Rubripirellula amarantea: one gene and its partner. Each later gene encodes a partner of the first gene's protein in a complex. Links are inferred from orthologs where the notes say so. Each region holds a gene or a part of one and is shown on either strand. Other genes may lie near its edges. The genes, in order: Pla22_RS00930 and trxA.

Evidence for each region.
Region 2: the proteins of Pla22_RS00930 (region 1) and trxA are in contact, whole or in part, in a crystal structure (PDB 1F6M), measured with the Escherichia coli proteins. The link is inferred for Rubripirellula amarantea from one-to-one orthologs.

Annotation. Positions count from the first base shown.
Region 1 is NZ_SJPI01000001.1:234,429-239,051, forward strand. The notes cover bases 807-3,797. They hold Pla22_RS00930 (NAD(P)/FAD-dependent oxidoreductase), read right to left. Parts: upstream 2,842-3,797; coding sequence 1,771-2,841; downstream 807-1,770. Other genes in these bases: Pla22_RS00925 (divalent metal cation transporter), read right to left, coding at 807-1,602; Pla22_RS00935 (carbon starvation CstA family protein), read left to right, coding at 2,970-3,797. Also shown: more of Pla22_RS00925, read right to left, coding at 1-806; more of Pla22_RS00935, read left to right, coding at 3,798-4,623.
Region 2 is NZ_SJPI01000002.1:1,532,162-1,543,386, reverse strand. What follows is about bases 4,600-7,530. They hold trxA (thioredoxin), read right to left. Parts: upstream 6,265-7,530; coding sequence 5,935-6,264; downstream 4,600-5,934. Other genes in these bases: Pla22_RS19190 (sugar phosphate isomerase/epimerase family protein), read right to left, coding at 7,280-7,530; Pla22_RS19195 (NUDIX hydrolase), read right to left, coding at 6,391-7,197; Pla22_RS19205 (polysaccharide lyase), read left to right, coding at 4,784-5,755. Also shown: Pla22_RS19215 (DUF1501 domain-containing protein), read right to left, coding at 1-1,249; Pla22_RS19210 (PSD1 and planctomycete cytochrome C domain-containing protein), read right to left, coding at 1,299-4,469; more of Pla22_RS19190, read right to left, coding at 7,531-8,026; Pla22_RS19185 (shikimate kinase), read right to left, coding at 8,197-8,931; Pla22_RS19180 (SMP-30/gluconolactonase/LRE family protein), read left to right, coding at 9,220-10,203; Pla22_RS19175 (hypothetical protein), read right to left, coding at 10,321-11,199. UniProt on the Escherichia coli protein: Participates in various redox reactions through the reversible oxidation of its active center dithiol to a disulfide and catalyzes dithiol-disulfide exchange reactions.

The DNA of each region.
Region 1 (4,623 bases):
AACAGCCCCCAGAACGGCCAACCCCATCATGATGTTCCATCCCCACAAACGTGCCCCCGTCGGTTTGTCATCACCGAGAATACGATGACTATTCATCATCAAGAAGAACGTGAAGTAGGCAATCGGAAGCAGCATCACCGCGAACGTACTGGCAAAAATCGCAAGCCAAAACCGCGTCGCATCGTCAGTCCAGAGCCATACCCAACTTGCTCCGGACAAACCCGCCACCAATACCCCAGCGACAAAGATGCCCTGGCTATCAGGCTTTCCGAACAGCTCACGAAAAGCGTATCCGTTGATTAGCATCAGGATGATGATGGTCGAGAATCCCATCCCAAACACACCCAACCCGAAAACCAACTTCGCTTTGCCTTCGCCCAACAACGGCGAAAGAGTCTGCGAGAGCTGAAAGGCATCTCGCTTAACCAGAGCAGCGGCAACTCGCTTCTCGGCTTCCGGAAGAGCAGCCATCATCTCTAGCTTTTGCGTTTCATCCGTCGCTGCACTCGCTTCACCAAGTTCGGCATCAACGCGAGCGAGAAGATTCGACTTCACTCCTTCATAGATGGGCGATTCCTGCATTTCAACAAGACTGGTTGAAGCCAACTGGTCATCAATGTTGTTGTGAAACGAAGCCGCAGCCGCGATCACGACGCAACTGGTGACCAACACAAACGGAATCGCCATCCCGGTCGACAAGTCGAACCGGGCTAAACCGCGAAACGGTCGGTCCCAACCTCGAGCCAGCATTGAATAAGGCAACAGGAACGTCATGTTGATCCCTACCGCCGTGGCGATCGCGGCAATCATGACCGAACGCTGAGTGCCCATCAATTTCCCCGTCCAGAATTCCTGGCCGGTGGGGGATAAACCATCGACCAATCCACGCAGGTCACCCGCCGGTTTTGCAAATTGACTGAAATCAGGAATCATTCCGGCAAATACCGCCCCGACGTCGATTTGCCCCTTGCCGAACAACAAAATGGCAACGCCGAAGAAGCAGATCACCACCATGCCGATAAGAGCTTTCAAGAACAAGTCGAAAAACTTGGCGGCCTTACCTTGGCGGGTGTTGAGCAGGACGACGAACCCAGCCGCTACCAACAAAGTGATGGTGACGATCCATTTTGTTGTCGCATCGCCCCCCAATCCAGCACCGCCACCGAGTGTCGACAAGTTCTTGTCCAGCGAGTCGTAACACAGACTGAACTGCGGCATGCAGAAAATCATGTTGGCCATGATGGTCGCGACCAGCCATCCCCATCCGAGTGCTGGATTGATTTCGCGATTGATGGCCTCGAAGGGGCGACGACCGGTGGACAGCGTGACGTAGCTGATCGCCGAAAGCATCACGACCCCTAAAACGATGGCTACGATTTGCAGCCACAACATGCTGGTACCACCCAACACGCCCAGGAACAACGAACCGGCTAGTGAACCACCGCCGAGCGTGATTGCGCTCTGCAGCCAGCCTGGTCCTGATAGACGCACGTACGTGCCCAGCACCTTGCCGTTGGCTTGAGCATCGCGAAGCAACTTGCGGTCGGCTTCGACCTTAGGATTGACGGCAACAGTGGATTCAGCAGGGCTCGGGTGAGGCATATTCGCGTCCGGGTGCGAAGGTGGGAATTCGTAACGGCCAACATCATAGCTGAACGCGAACCATGCCGTAGGCCGGAACTAACGAAACGTTGTTACGGCATTTTCGCTACGGCATTTTCCCCAGACGCGGTGACCAATTAGCACCGACGGATGCCTTTCTATTGCTGACTATTCTTGTTCCGCCAAGTAGCGTTCGGCGTCCAAGGCTGCCATGCAACCGGTTCCAGCCGAAGTGATCGCTTGGCGATAGTAATCATCCGCAACATCGCCAGCGGCAAAGACGCCCTCGACGTTGGTATTGGTGCGGAAAGGCTTCGTCCATTTGATGTAACCCGACTCGTTCATATCAATGGCACCGCCCAAGAACGCAGTGTTGGGCGTATGACCAATGGCAACGAACATGCCGCCCACCGCGAGGTCGCGAGTACCATCGTCAACGGTGCTCTTGAGCTTCAACCCGGTGACTAGTTTCCCATCACCGACCACTTCATCGACCACATGGTTCCAAATGATCTCGATCTTGGGGTGATTGAGCGCGCGATCTTGCATCACCTTGCTGGCTCGCATTTCATGACGGCGAACGACCATGTAAATGGTTGCGGCATCCTTCAAGTTGGCCAAATAGGTTGCTTCTTCGACTGCCGAGTCGCCTGCACCAATCACGGCCAACGGCTTGGCTCGGTAGGTGGGCAAGGCTCCGTCACAAACCGCACAGGCACTGACACCCTTGTTCTTGTATTCCTCTTCGGAAGGCAGACCAAGGTAATTTGCGCGAGCGCCCGTTGCGATGATCACGGTGCGAGCCTTGATGGCGTCACCCGAGGCAGGTTTGAGCGTATGAACGCCACTCATCGAGAAATCAACGCTTTCGATGTCGTCGCTGACCACGCGGGTGCCAAAGTTAAGTGCCTGTTGCTTCATCAGCTCCATTAACTCAACGCCCTGAACGGCGTAGTGTGGTTGTCCGTCGCGGACGTGACCTTCAGGCGCAGGCGGCAGATTGTAATGGCGAGACTTGTCGACGGCTGATTCCACGAATGCTCGGATATTCCCAGCAGGGAAGCCAGCGAAGTTTTCGACTTCCGTGGTGTAGGCCAATTGCCCCAGCGGAATCATTTCAGGCTTGTAAGTTCCCTCGTAAAGCACGGGATCCAAGTTGGCTCGTGCGGCGTAGATGGCGGCTGACCATCCGGCGGGACCACTTCCGATGATGACCGTTTTTTCTATTTGTTCCGACACAGGCGGAAAGCTCCTTCGTTAGACTGATGATTCGAGTTGAAGGCAGTATACGAACCTGGCCACGATTGACGTAGACCACAGCCGCCTTTGGAAATCGCACTAAATATTGTCGAAACCGAACAAAATTCATGACAACACTGCTGATCGCTGCCCTCACGATGGCTGGCTATTTCGTCGCCTATCACACTTATGGAAAATGGCTGGCCCGCACGATCTTCCGCCTTGATTCCGAACGTGTTACCCCAGCGGTGGAACTGAGCGATGACTGCGATTTTGTGCCTACCGATCGCAGCGTGTTATTTGGGCACCATTTCACGTCAATCGCTGGGACGGGGCCAATTGTCGGCCCCGCAATCGCCGTGATGTGGGGATGGCTACCAGCGCTGGTGTGGGTGCTTTTGGGCTCGGTTTTCGTCGGAGCGGTTCACGATTTCGGAGCGTTGGTCGTTTCCATGCGCAGCCGCGGCCAAACCGTGGGCGACGTTGCCGGTCGGGTACTCAACCGACGAGTCCGGCTGTTGTTTCTTTTGATCCTGTTCATGGCGTTGACCATTGTGCTGGCGATTTTCGGCCTCGTGATTGCTGCGGTCTTCAAGCAATACCCATCGTCAATCATCCCCTGCTTAGTTCAGATTCCAATCGCGGTCGCGATTGGTTCGTGGCTGCATCGAAAAGGTGCCGGGTTGTTGATCCCATCGCTGCTGGCGTTGGCGACGATGTACGTGACGCTGATCTTTGGCAACTCGGGTTTCCTGGGAACGCTCAACGAATGGATGGCGAGCTGGTCGATTCTGACGTGGGTGTTGATCTTGTTGGCCTATTCGTACGTCGCATCCGTGCTTCCCGTGTGGCTGCTGTTGCAACCCCGTGACTACATCAATTCGCTGCAGTTAATCACGGCGTTGGGCTTGGTGGTCATTGGATTGGTTGTCGCTGGTTTGGTCGGTGGGCTCGCCCCAAGCGGCGAACGCGTCCCGCTCGAAATCGTTGCTCCGATGGTTCGTTGGGCTCCCGAGGGCGCACCGCCAGTGCTTCCGTTCTTGTTCATCACCATTGCCTGTGGTGCCTGCAGCGGTTTTCATTGCCTTGTTTCGTCGGGAACCTCGAGCAAGCAAATTCGCACGGAAACCGACGCTCAGTTCGTTGGCTATGGATCAATGTTGACGGAAGGTTTTTTGGCAACGCTTGTGATCTTGGCGTGCGTGGCCGGACTCGGGCTAGGATCGCTTGATTCAGCAGGCGACGTGGTGTTCGGAAAAGAAGCGTTTGATGCTCGTTACGCAACGTGGGCATCAGCTAGTGGGCTGGGTGCAAAAGTCGGTGCGTTTGTCGACGGCTCGGCAAATTTCTTGAAGGCGATTTCGATTCCTGCTGAGATTGCCATCGCGATCATGGGCGTCCTGGTTGCCTCCTTCGCTGGCACGACCCTTGATACCGCTTGCCGACTGCAACGCTACGTTGTCCAGGAACTTGCCGCCACATTTGCGGGAGGAAAAGAAGCATCCGACGTTCACGTGTCGTCAAATCCGATCACATGGCTAACCAATAAACACGGCGCTACGATTTTTGCAGTGCTATTGGCGCTGGTGATTGCGGCCCTACCAGCTTCCAACACACCCGTTACGTTGTCGGATGCAATCGCGGGAAACATTTCACCAGAATTGAATCCGGGCGAAGCAGCCGAAGGTGGCATCGCCGGGGCAACTTGGTGGTTGTCAACTTATGCGGGCAAAGGCGGTCTGATCTTGTGGCCGTTGTTCGGAGCCACCAATCAGCTACTTG
Region 2 (11,225 bases), on another replicon or contig:
GTTCGTCGGTCTCACCGTAAGTCATTCCCTTCTTGAGTCCTCCCCCAGCCATCCACATGGTAAACGCGTTGGGGTGGTGATCTCGTCCGTCGCCTCCTTCGCCTTGAGTCATCGGAGTCCGACCAAATTCACCGCCCCAGATTACGAGCGTCTCGTCCAGCAGCCCACGATCGCCCAAGTCCTTTACCAAAGCCGCACAGGCCTGATCAGTGTCTTGGCAGTTCGTCTTTAACCCACTAACCAAGGCACCGTGTTGGTCCCAGGCTTCGTGATAAAGTTGCACGAATCGAACACCGCGTTCCACCAGACGTCGGGCCAGCAAGCAATCGTTCGCGAACGATGACTTGCCGGGTTCAGCACCATAAGATCGCAAAGTTTCAGCAGTCTCGTTATTGAGGTCCATCACTTCAGGAGCCGTCGCTTGCATCCGATAAGCCATTTCAAATGAATTGATCCTGGTTGCGATTTCCGGATCGAGCGTTTTGGCTAAGTGAATTCGATTAAGTTCGTTGATCGCATCAAGCGAATCCCGCTGCAGTTTACGATCCACACCCGGCGGGTCCGAAAGATAAAGCACCGGCTCGCTTCCGCTGCGAAACTGAACGCCCTGGTAGACCGAGGGCAAGAAACCGCTTCCCCAGCACGAACTGCCTCCGCTTGGGCCTTTCTTGCCACTGCTGAAAACGACAAAACCGGGCAAGTCTTTCGACTCGTTTCCTAGTCCGTACAACGACCATGCGCCCATGCTTGGCTTGCCGAACAATTGGCTGCCGGTGTTCATCATCAATTGAGCCGGCGCATGGTTAAACGCGTCAGTCTTCATCGACTTGATAATCGTAAGCTCGTCGGCAATGCTCGCTGTATGAGGCAACAGTTCACTTATCTCGGCGCCGCACTGGCCATGTTTAGCGAACTTGAATTTGGGGCCCAACAACTTGCTGCTGGGGTCAATGAAGGCGGCACGATAACCTTCGAGCAATTCCGGGGGTGGTAGCGTCCCATCAAACTCCGCAAGCTTGGGTTTATAGTCGAACAAGTCCAAGTGGCTGGGTGCGCCCGCCATGAAAAGGCAAATCACGTTCTTTACCTTGGCAGGAAAATGCGGCGGACGCACTGCCATAGGATCGCTGACGTTTGAATTGCCAGACGCCTCCTCACTAAGGAGTGACGAAAGAGCGGCTGCGCCGACGCCCAGTCCGCATTGACTCAAGAACCAGCGACGTGCAACAGGATCGGATGAATTGTTCATTGGCAAAGTTCAGTTAACCTCGAAAGGTGAAATGCAAAACGCAGTTGGATTATTCTTTGGTGATTGCTTCGTCAAGATTGAGTACCACACGGCAGATCGCCGTCCAGGCCGCCTGTTGAGCGATCGAATCGGAATCGGAGGCGATCGTCGGGTCGCCCACCAACGACTTGGCAAGATCTTGATCTTCCTTCATTCGTTCTTGCTGTTGATCAAGCATTCGCTGCATCACCTCAATCTCGCGATCATCCGGATAGCGTGAAAGGCATCGCTGATAAAGCAACTCGAATCGTTCGACATCGCTTTGCATGTCTGCCGACAAAACCTCGATCGCCAAGTGTTGAGCACATTCAAGGTAAAGCGGTTCGTTGAGCGTCACGAGGGCCTGTAGCGGCGTGTTGGATTGGCTTCGTCGAACGCATGATACTTCTCCCGTGGGAGCGTCGAACGCTTGAAATGCCGGATAAGGCACGGAGCGGAATCGGAACGTGTAAAAAGCTCGTCGATACTTTTGTTCGTCCAACTCGTCGTTCCAAGTCTTAGGTCCGTAGCTGGCCGGCGGCTCGAACAAAAAGTCGGGTGCAGGCGGATAAACCGGGAGACCACCGATCTGAGGATTAAGCAGACCGCTGGCCGATAACGCGATGTCTCGAACTGTTTCGGCCGGTACTCGAATACGAGGGGATCGTGCTAAATAGCGGTTCTGTGGATCGCGTTGAAGTAGATCTTCGTTGAAGTCAGATGATTGGCGATAGGTCGCTGACATCACAATGCGTCGATGCAGCGACTTCAACTTCCAACCACTCGCCATCAGGTCAACCGCCAGCCAATCCAACAAGTCTGGGTGCGTAGGAGGTTCGCCCTGAAGTCCCAAGTCGTCCGAAGTGAGAGTGATGCCGTTCGCGAAATACGCCTGCCAGATTCGATTGACGATCGATCGCGCGGTCGTGGGACTTTTCTTGTCAACCATCCAGTGGGCGAAGTCAAGACGATCGAGTTTGCCGTCGGCGTCTCGATCATTAATGGCGTGCAGGAACTGAGGTACTGCCGGATCCACTGATTCACGAGGGCTCAAGAAATCACCTCGCTCGAGTCGATGCGTTTGCCGCGCTTCGTCGCGAGCTTTGAGCACAAGTTGCGAGGTTCCGCTGGGGTAGATTTCCCAGGCGTCTTCCATCCGCTTCTGCCAAGAACGAAGTGAGGTTGGTTGCGCCACAAAATGATCGAACAATGCATCACGTTGGTCGGTCGACAACCGATCTTGTTCAACCGCAGACCGTAGTTTTGGCGGCAGCGAATCGACGGCGTAGTCACCCTCGGTCACACTGACGCGAAAACATCCGATATTGAAGTTTTGGTTGTCATCGCTGTTCCACCCGCCGTGCCGTTGCCTCAGTTCCACGCGTAGCAAAATCGGTTTGCCGTTTTGTGAAGCGATCGGTTGCGAGAACTTGAACCAACCCGTTTGTGGGTCATTGCGACGCCCAGGCCCCAATGATCCTGTCCAGGCCGTGTTGTCGTCCCCATCAATGGCGTATCCGACACCACCGGTAACTCGTTTGGGATTCGGCTGTTTCGCAAAGTAACGTGGGTCAAGCCGTTGTCGAGGAGGATGGATCGTCGCGTCGGCCGCGATCAATTTCGCTTTCTTCCAGTCCTTACCTTCGTTGTGAGAATAGAAAACATTGATGTCCGTCAACGCCCAGGTGCCGTCAACGCTGCGACCGGGACCGGAATGGGGAAGATTGTCATCGTTAAGCAATTCAAGACGCATCGCCGAAACCGTTGGTAGGTGAACGATCGCGTCGCCTTGCGGATTGGCCAACGTCGGAGCGTACCCTTCGCCACGATAGCTCCCGTCGGGTTTGCGAAAGAACTTCTGGCCGCCAATGGTGTTTTCCAGAAAGTCGAACTCAAGCGGGGTCCAAGTTTGCCTTTCGGAAATTGTTTCCGATGCAAGTTCTTGTTCGTCGAGCCAAGCTTGGAACGCGTCGACTACTTCCAAGTGTTCTTGACGTAGCTCTTTGCGAATCGCAACGAGTTCTTCGTGCACGCGTTGGCGTTGCTCGTTCTCTTCCGGGGTGTAAACCGTAATGCAGGCTTCGTCGCAATCATTCAAGAACGAAAGCATCGAATAATATTCAGTGTGAGAGATCGGGTCGTACTTGTGGGTGTGACATTGGGCGCATTGAATCGTCAAACCCAAAACCGATTTCCCGATAGCGTCCATTCGATCATACAGAGCTTCCATGCGGAATTGTTCAGGATCTGCGCCGCCTTCTTCGTTGATCATCGAGTTGCGCAGAAACCCCGTGGCAACGAGTTGATCCTGAGTCGGATCATCAAGCAAATCGCCCGCTATTTGTTCGATCACAAACTGATCGTAAGGCATATCGTCGTTAAGAGCGTTGACTACCCAGTCGCGATAGAAATGGACAAATCGAGGTTTGTCTTTCTCGAATCCATCGCTATCGGCATAGCGAGCCGCGTCGAGCCAAAGTCGTCCCCAACGCTCGCCATAGTGCTTCGACGCGAGCAAGCGGTCGATGAGTCTTTCATAGGCGTTGTCAGAATCGTCTTTTAAGAATGTGTCAACTTGCTCGGGCGTCGGGGGCAGTCCAATCAAGTCCAGTGATAAGCGGCGAATCAAAGTCCGGCGATTTGCCATCGGGCTGGGCTCGAGTCCTTGATGTTCAAGTCGAGCTCGTATGAAGTGATCGATCTCGGTGAGTTTTGTCGGCGATGGTTCAGCGCCTTCGCTCACTTTGGGCAGTTCAGGTTGAGTTGGCGGCGAGAAGGCCCAGTGTTCGGAATAGACAGCGCCCTCGTCGATCCATTTGCTGATTGTTTCTACATCATTTGGGGAAAGGGACTTACCAGATTCCGGCGGAGGCATTCGAAGGTCCTCGTCATCGGACCTCATGCGAGCAAGCATCTCGCTGGCGTGGGAATCGCGAGGAACGATTGCAGCATGACCACCCAGGTCTGCCGTCGCCGCGTCGAAGGAATCCAGTCGCAGCTCCGCTTCCCGCTTCGCTTCGTCGGGTCCATGGCAGTGGTAGCAGGCATCCGCCAAGATGGGGCGAATGTCGCGGGCAAAGTCAATCTCGCCAGCCCCGGTCGCACCGGAATTTGACACGTTGGCAGTGAAAGCGATGCAACTGACAGCCAAAAAGCTAAGCGAAATCTTGGGGCGGGCGATATTTCGCAGCCTGATGAGCATGATATTCAACGTCGATAGAGACACATTCTTAGTGACGAAATACGGGTCATTAGATTCTACATGAAAGCCTTTTCCACTGCCTTAGTGCCTGAGAGGTAGAAATGATGGCGCACCGAAGCTTAGCCCGCTTCATCATCAAAACGCAGGAAAAAGACAGGCAATTGGAAAGCAACAGGTTGCCTATCTTTCCCATGTTCGTAACTTATGAGGGTCCAGAACTGAAACATTGGATGATTGGTGAGGTCTTGCCAGGACGGATCGGTTGCCTTGCTGTCTGATCGCGTCCACGTCGTTACAAGACCCAGAGCCTCCCCATGCAACAGATCACTCCACGGCATCACCTGGTTGCCAACCTGGCCCCTGCTTCGAGCTATCCCAATCCACGCTCGATTCGTGATCAGCTTCCGTCGATCGCTCGCAATGCAATTCGCTGCACTTGCTTGGCAGCGATGCTTCTTTGCATGTCGAGTTCCGCCAGTGCTCAGGAGATCTTCGACTTGAACTTTAGCAAGTACGACGAAGAACAAAGCTACACGCGTGACGATTTAGACGCCGATTGGAACGAACCGATTTGGGAAGATGGCATTCGCGAAGGGTGGGTGAACATTGTCGGACCCGAGGAAGCATTTCGCGGTCGTGGCAAAGCACTGTCGATTGATTTTCCGGCCGGCAGTGTAGGCCCTAAACAAGGTGGCGCTCAGTGGCAAATGCGTTGGGATCAACCGGCAACGATGGTTCGCCTTCGCTATCGAGTTAAGTTCGGTGAGGGTTTTGATTTTGTTCGCGGCGGAAAATTACCCGGCCTCGCTGGCGGTACTGCACCTTCGGGTTCGAAACCCGCCGATGGGTACAACGGTTGGGCGGCGCGAATGATGTGGCGAACAGATCTAAGCGGAACGCCTGGGGATCCGGTTCAACATAGCGCTAAGTTGATGCAATACGTGAAGCATCCCACTTCAGGATCCAAACTTGACGGCAAGCAAGAGGACAAGTTGTATTGGAGAGACCAGGATGACGAGGACATCGAGATCGTGGCGGGAAAGTGGTACCGAATTACCAGTTTGGTCAAGCTCAACGACGTCGGTCGTGCCAACGGCATCATCCTGGGGTGGTTAGACGGAAAACGAATGTTGGCCGAACGAGGGATTGAGTTTCGATACACGGACGACCTCAAGATCGACATGTTCTACTTCACCACGTTCTTTGGTGGCAGCACATCGGCCTGGGCTGCCTCAAAAGACGAAACGATCTACTTCGACGACTTCAACATCGAAATTCGGCAATAGACAAACGTCCCTGGCTAGACGCACCGAGACGGACCGAATGAGATCTTAGTTGTTTCCGACAAGTCAATAAAAAACGCCGACCTGGGTATTCAGGTCAGCGTTGAAAATTTTGATCGTTTGACTAGTGGCTAGCGAAGAGTGAATGGCGATTGCCAAGCGACTCGTGAACGAAGAAGCGATTAAGCAATCGACGAGTCAAGCGCTTCTTGAAGCGCCGACTTCGGACGAACTCCCACGAAGCTTTCAGATACTTCGCCACCCTTGAAGACAAGCAGCGTAGGAATGCTGCTGATGCCAAACTTTTGAGCAATGCCAGGATTGTCGTCGATGTTGATCTTGCCAATCTTGACGCCCGGATTTTCCGAGGCAAGTTCGTCGATCATCGGAGCGATTTGACGGCAGGGACCGCACCAGGGAGCCCAGAAATCGACGAGCACAGGCGCGTCGGACTGCAGAACTTCCGAGTCAAAGTTGTCGTCAGTGAATTCTTTAACGGCGTCGGAGGCCATGTTCGTTTCCTTCAAAATGGTTGTGTTATGGGCAATGGAGACACTGCTGGGGACGGGTGACCACGCACCGCAATGAGAATTGTAAACAAGCTTTCCAATTTTGGCAGCCCGGAACAATTCAAAGCTTTAATGCAACATCCGTTCCAAACCTAGCCTGATTCGGCGGGCCAGTTCGTCCAAGATGATTGCCGTGGCTCCCCATATTTCGTGGTTTACACCACTGGGAGATTCAGCAGCATTTTCACCGCTTCGTTGAGAAATCAAATAGGCAGGCGCGAAAAACGTAAATTCGCGTGGTGCCCCGGTATCTTCTAGATTGCTCAATACCGGCTGTATCCGCCGCGAAACCAGTTTTCGAGACAACGGGTGACGTCTTAGCAAATGAGCCAAGGGTAGCAAAACCACGTCTGCGACTTCCGCCGGATCGGGCTGCCATGGGTGAGGCGGCGGTTGGATGACGGCAACAATCGATGACACGCGGTGGTTGCTGGCGTACACATATTGAGGCGTCAGATTCCCACAGATCGAAATCATCTCGGGCGGTAACCCCAATTCCTCTTCGTATTCTCGCTTGGCGGCTTGAAGAACACTCTCGCCTTTTTCAATCCGTCCACCCGGCAACGATATTTGTCCCCCATGATGAGACAGCGTTGGCGGACGCATGGTCAGTGGGATCGTCCACCCCAATTTGGAATCACGGTAGATCGCGACTAAGACGGCTGCTTCGCGGACGTGATGCGGCGCTGGTCCGCGATGACGTCCATAGGCGAGTTGGGGCGCTAACCGACTGCGTGCGACACGCGATGTGGGTTTGAAACGCAACGAACGCCGAGGCCAGGCAGGCGAGCTCGGTTGGTTCGCCGATCTGCCATCGTCACCCAACCACTCGGGTAAGTGGTTGGGCAGAGATTCGTTGAAGGCAAGGTCATCCACGATCGGTCAGCAGAGATTGCGTTCTGAAAGGATTGCGATCTGAAACGATTAGGTTCTGGCGAGAAAGTCTCGACGGTTCGACTTACATCAGTGTTTCGAGCAAGCGTCGCAGTTTTCGAAGCTCGACCCGGTGGTCTAGGCCTTCCATCGGAACCATGTGAACCGTCATCGCTCGGTCGTATTTCTCACGCGATAATTGCGTGACAATTTTGCCGTAGTCAACTTCGCCTTGACCGACGCTGACCTGAAACGCATCCGGCCGAGTGTCACGCAGGTGAACGTTGCAGACAAACTTTAGGATGTTGTCCAAGTTCTTGCTGTTGGTCGAACTGGTGATGTAAACGCTTGGATCCATCGTGACACCGAGACCGTCAACGTTGTTGCAGAGCACCATTAACGTATCAACGTCTTCGCTCATGCGGCCAAGTTGGCTGCGAACACTCACTCGCACGCCTTCCTTCTCGCCGATCTCGACCAGCTTTTGAAGTCGCTCGACCTCTTCGTTGAATGGGGTGCCATGTTCGGCCGATGGGACCGTGATGTTGACGACCTTGGTGGTCTTGGCCAAATGACAGATGCTGGCGAAGTCATCGTACATTTGATCGCCGGTAGACTCCAATTCGACACTGTAGCCCGAGATATCTAGTCGGTGGGTGTAGCGAAGTAACTGCACGGCACGATCTAAGTCAGCCAGCAATTCGCTAGGTTTGACTTTACCAGATTCATGAATCGCAATTTCAACAGCCGTGAATTCCAGGTCCGACAGGACCTCGATGGCCTCCGTGAGTTCCAAATCAGGCCAGCACTCAGTTGATGCTGATACAAACACTGCGTCGTCCTTCCATTAAACGTCGTTATCAACACCCCGTTTTTTCTCTACAGGGTGAAAGTCAAAGGTAGCCGTACCAATGCGATGCCCAACCAATCTGGGCACCCTACCACGGGCCTCATAGGTTACCGTGGTTCGCTATCTTGGCAACAGACCGATTTCGCGATCACTTAATCGCAGTGATTCTGACCAAGCCAATCGACGATCTGGCGGCAGATCTCTTCGATGCTCAGGTCCGAGGTATCAATCCTCAGTTGTGAAACCTGTTGATAGAGTGGGCGACGGGTTGCCAACAAGTTTTCGACTTCTTGTTCGAGCGGTAGGTCAGTCAGGCCAGGACGCTGATGCGAACTGGCGGAATCTTTCCGCAGTCGGCCAATGATGGTGGCAGTGTCCGCGTCCAGCCAAACACAGGGGCCCGATTTCGCGATCACCGCTCGATTGACCTCTCGCAAGATTGCTCCCCCGCCTAGCGAAACAATTATCGCCCGAGGTTCTCGGCCGGAAACCCGTTCGGCAAAGCGTCGCAACTGCTCGGTCTCGAGATCGCGGAAGCCAGCCTCGCCGGACTGGGAAAAAATTTCGGCAATGGAAGCCTTCGCTGAAGAAACGATCTCGGCATCCAAATCGATCACGGGCACGCCAAGTTGTTCACCCAGTCGCTTGGCGACGGACGTTTTGCCGCTGGCTCGGTACCCGGTCAAATAAACAGGAACGGCCAAAGAGGGCGCTGGATTCAATGGTGATGGCTCGGGTGATAGTTCGTGCAGGACGAGGTGATCTCGGTTTCCACTGACATTATCGAGAAGAATGGATTCGATCAACACAGTCCCTGTCTCAACGCCACACTCCAGTGCCAGATCGCATTGCCAGATCGCAGTGCCAGACGCATTGCCAGATCGCATTGCCAGATCGCATTGCCAGATCGCGCGACACTAGCCAGCACCCGCCACGAGCGTCCGCTCCCCAGTTCTTCCGACTAAGGACGCACTTTCTTGCACGCACTTCTAAGGATGTGCTGACTATGATGCTCTGTGGACAGCGCTGCCCTGATCCTTGCGGTGCGCTGCCGCTGCGACTCGCCCTTGCTTTCGCTGCGGTTGTTACAATGGGCCGGGATACGTGCGTCTACGCTGTGGTGGTCCTGTCCTAGTTTTCCGTGTTTACTTCCTGCATTTGCCTGAGGCTGCTTCGTGTTTCGCGTCACGACTTTTCTGGTTTTGTCCTGTTTCGCTTCGTCGCTGTTTTCACAAACGCCGGACGTATTAGGGCGGATCGAACGACTCGATCCCAAATTCGACGAACTGGTTCCCGCTGGTGCAGAGATCGAAGTCCTTGCCGCTGGGTTCACGTGGACCGAAGGGCCCGTGTGGGTGAACGATGACCAGGGCGGCTACCTGCTGTTCTCTGACATTCCTCGCAACAGCATCTTTCGCTGGTCCGAGTCACGAGGCGTTGAATTGTTCATGAACCCTAGTGGTTACACCGGCGTTTCTTACTACGGGCTTGAACCGGGCAGCAACGGGCTAGCGATCGACCCCAAAGGCCGATTGACCGCTTGCGAGCACGGCGATCGTCGGTTGTCCGTTCTTACGGTGGGAGGCGGTAAACGAACGATCGTCGATGCTTATCAAGGAAGTCGGCTTAACAGTCCCAACGATCTTGTTTTTGCGAAGTCAGGTGATATCTACTTCACCGACCCACCGTACGGACTTCCCGAACGTGCCTCGGATCCAAGACGAGAGCTGGATTTCTGCGGAGTGTTTCGTTGGGACACGCAAGGCAAACTCCATTTGCTCACCAAAGAACTCACACGCCCCAATGGCGTTGGCTTATCACCCGACGAGAAGCACTTGATCGTTGCGCAAAGCGATCCTGACAAACCAATATGGATGAAGTTTCCAATCCAAGACGACAAAACATTGGGGCCAGGAACCGAGCTGTTCAATGCGACTGAGGCAATGAAGGAGTTTCCGGGGTTGCCGGATGGATTGGCGATTCATCCATCGGGAATCATCTTTGGCAGCGGACCGGGTGGTATCTATGTGCTAAACATGGACGGTCAATTGCTTGGCCGTATCATCACGGGCGAGCGAACAAGCAACTGCGGTTTCAGTCACGATTTCAAAACGCTTTACATTACCGCTGACGCGTATCTTTGTCGCGTAAAGCTGTGAAGAAGGTCTTGGACTTGTAGTGATCGTCGACGACGACTAATGGTAAACACCGTTGGTTAGTGAACAGCGATTAGAAACATCAACGATCGAGATACCGACGAACGCAAGTACAAGAGATCAACAGTACCAACGATCAAGAAAGTTTCCGCTGGTCGAATCCATGCCGTCGGCCGTGACTGCTTTTTCAATGTCAGGTTGCTTGAGTTCCTCTAGCACTCGATCGGCTTGGTGAGTGCTGGACTGCAGTCGATGCAACCATAACGACTTCAGCGCCCCGACGCTGTCGAACAAGTCAGGCCGCAGCATCATCACCACCGATGCGGCAACGTTGCGGTTGGCTTGCGGAAGAGCCGTAGTCTTGGACGTGCGACGACGCAACATATCGTTCATTGCTGAGTTCATCAGCCAGTGCGTAGTTCGCTGGGCGATTCCGATGCCCGAAGAACGATACTCTTCAGCATGTTGCCTGGTTCGATCTTGATTCATGCCGTAGCGGGCGAGTTCAGGATGCTGACTCGCCAAGCACCCGATCAATGTGTCCGTCCAACGTTCGACACCTTGGCGAAGTCGATTGAGTCGCACTGCGTCCTGGACCGAGTTGCCGCGTCCAAAGAGCATGATTTGTTGAACCCGATTGCGAGCTTCCAAGTGGTTCAAATGCACCGCATGCGTGACCGGTGACAGTTCTTCGATGCCGTACTTTTTGTCCAAGCCGGCTGCTAACGCAGCTACAACGCGGGTAAGCATCTCAGTCACCAAGACTTCTTCGAGCACCGTGACATGCTCCGTCCACCAAGCTTTCAAGCGGATCGTTTCGCCGGATTGCTGAGCGCGACGATAGCGTGCCAAGGTCTGGTGCCAAAGTTCAAAGCGATTGCTCGATGCCGACCAGTATTGCGCGATCGCATGAGACGGAATCGTGTCGCGTCCACAAAGAATGGCAGGCCCGTGTTGGGACACGAGTGCAGCGAGATCGGCAACGAGAGTACAGTGCATAGGGCAACGACAAACTAGGGCGCGGA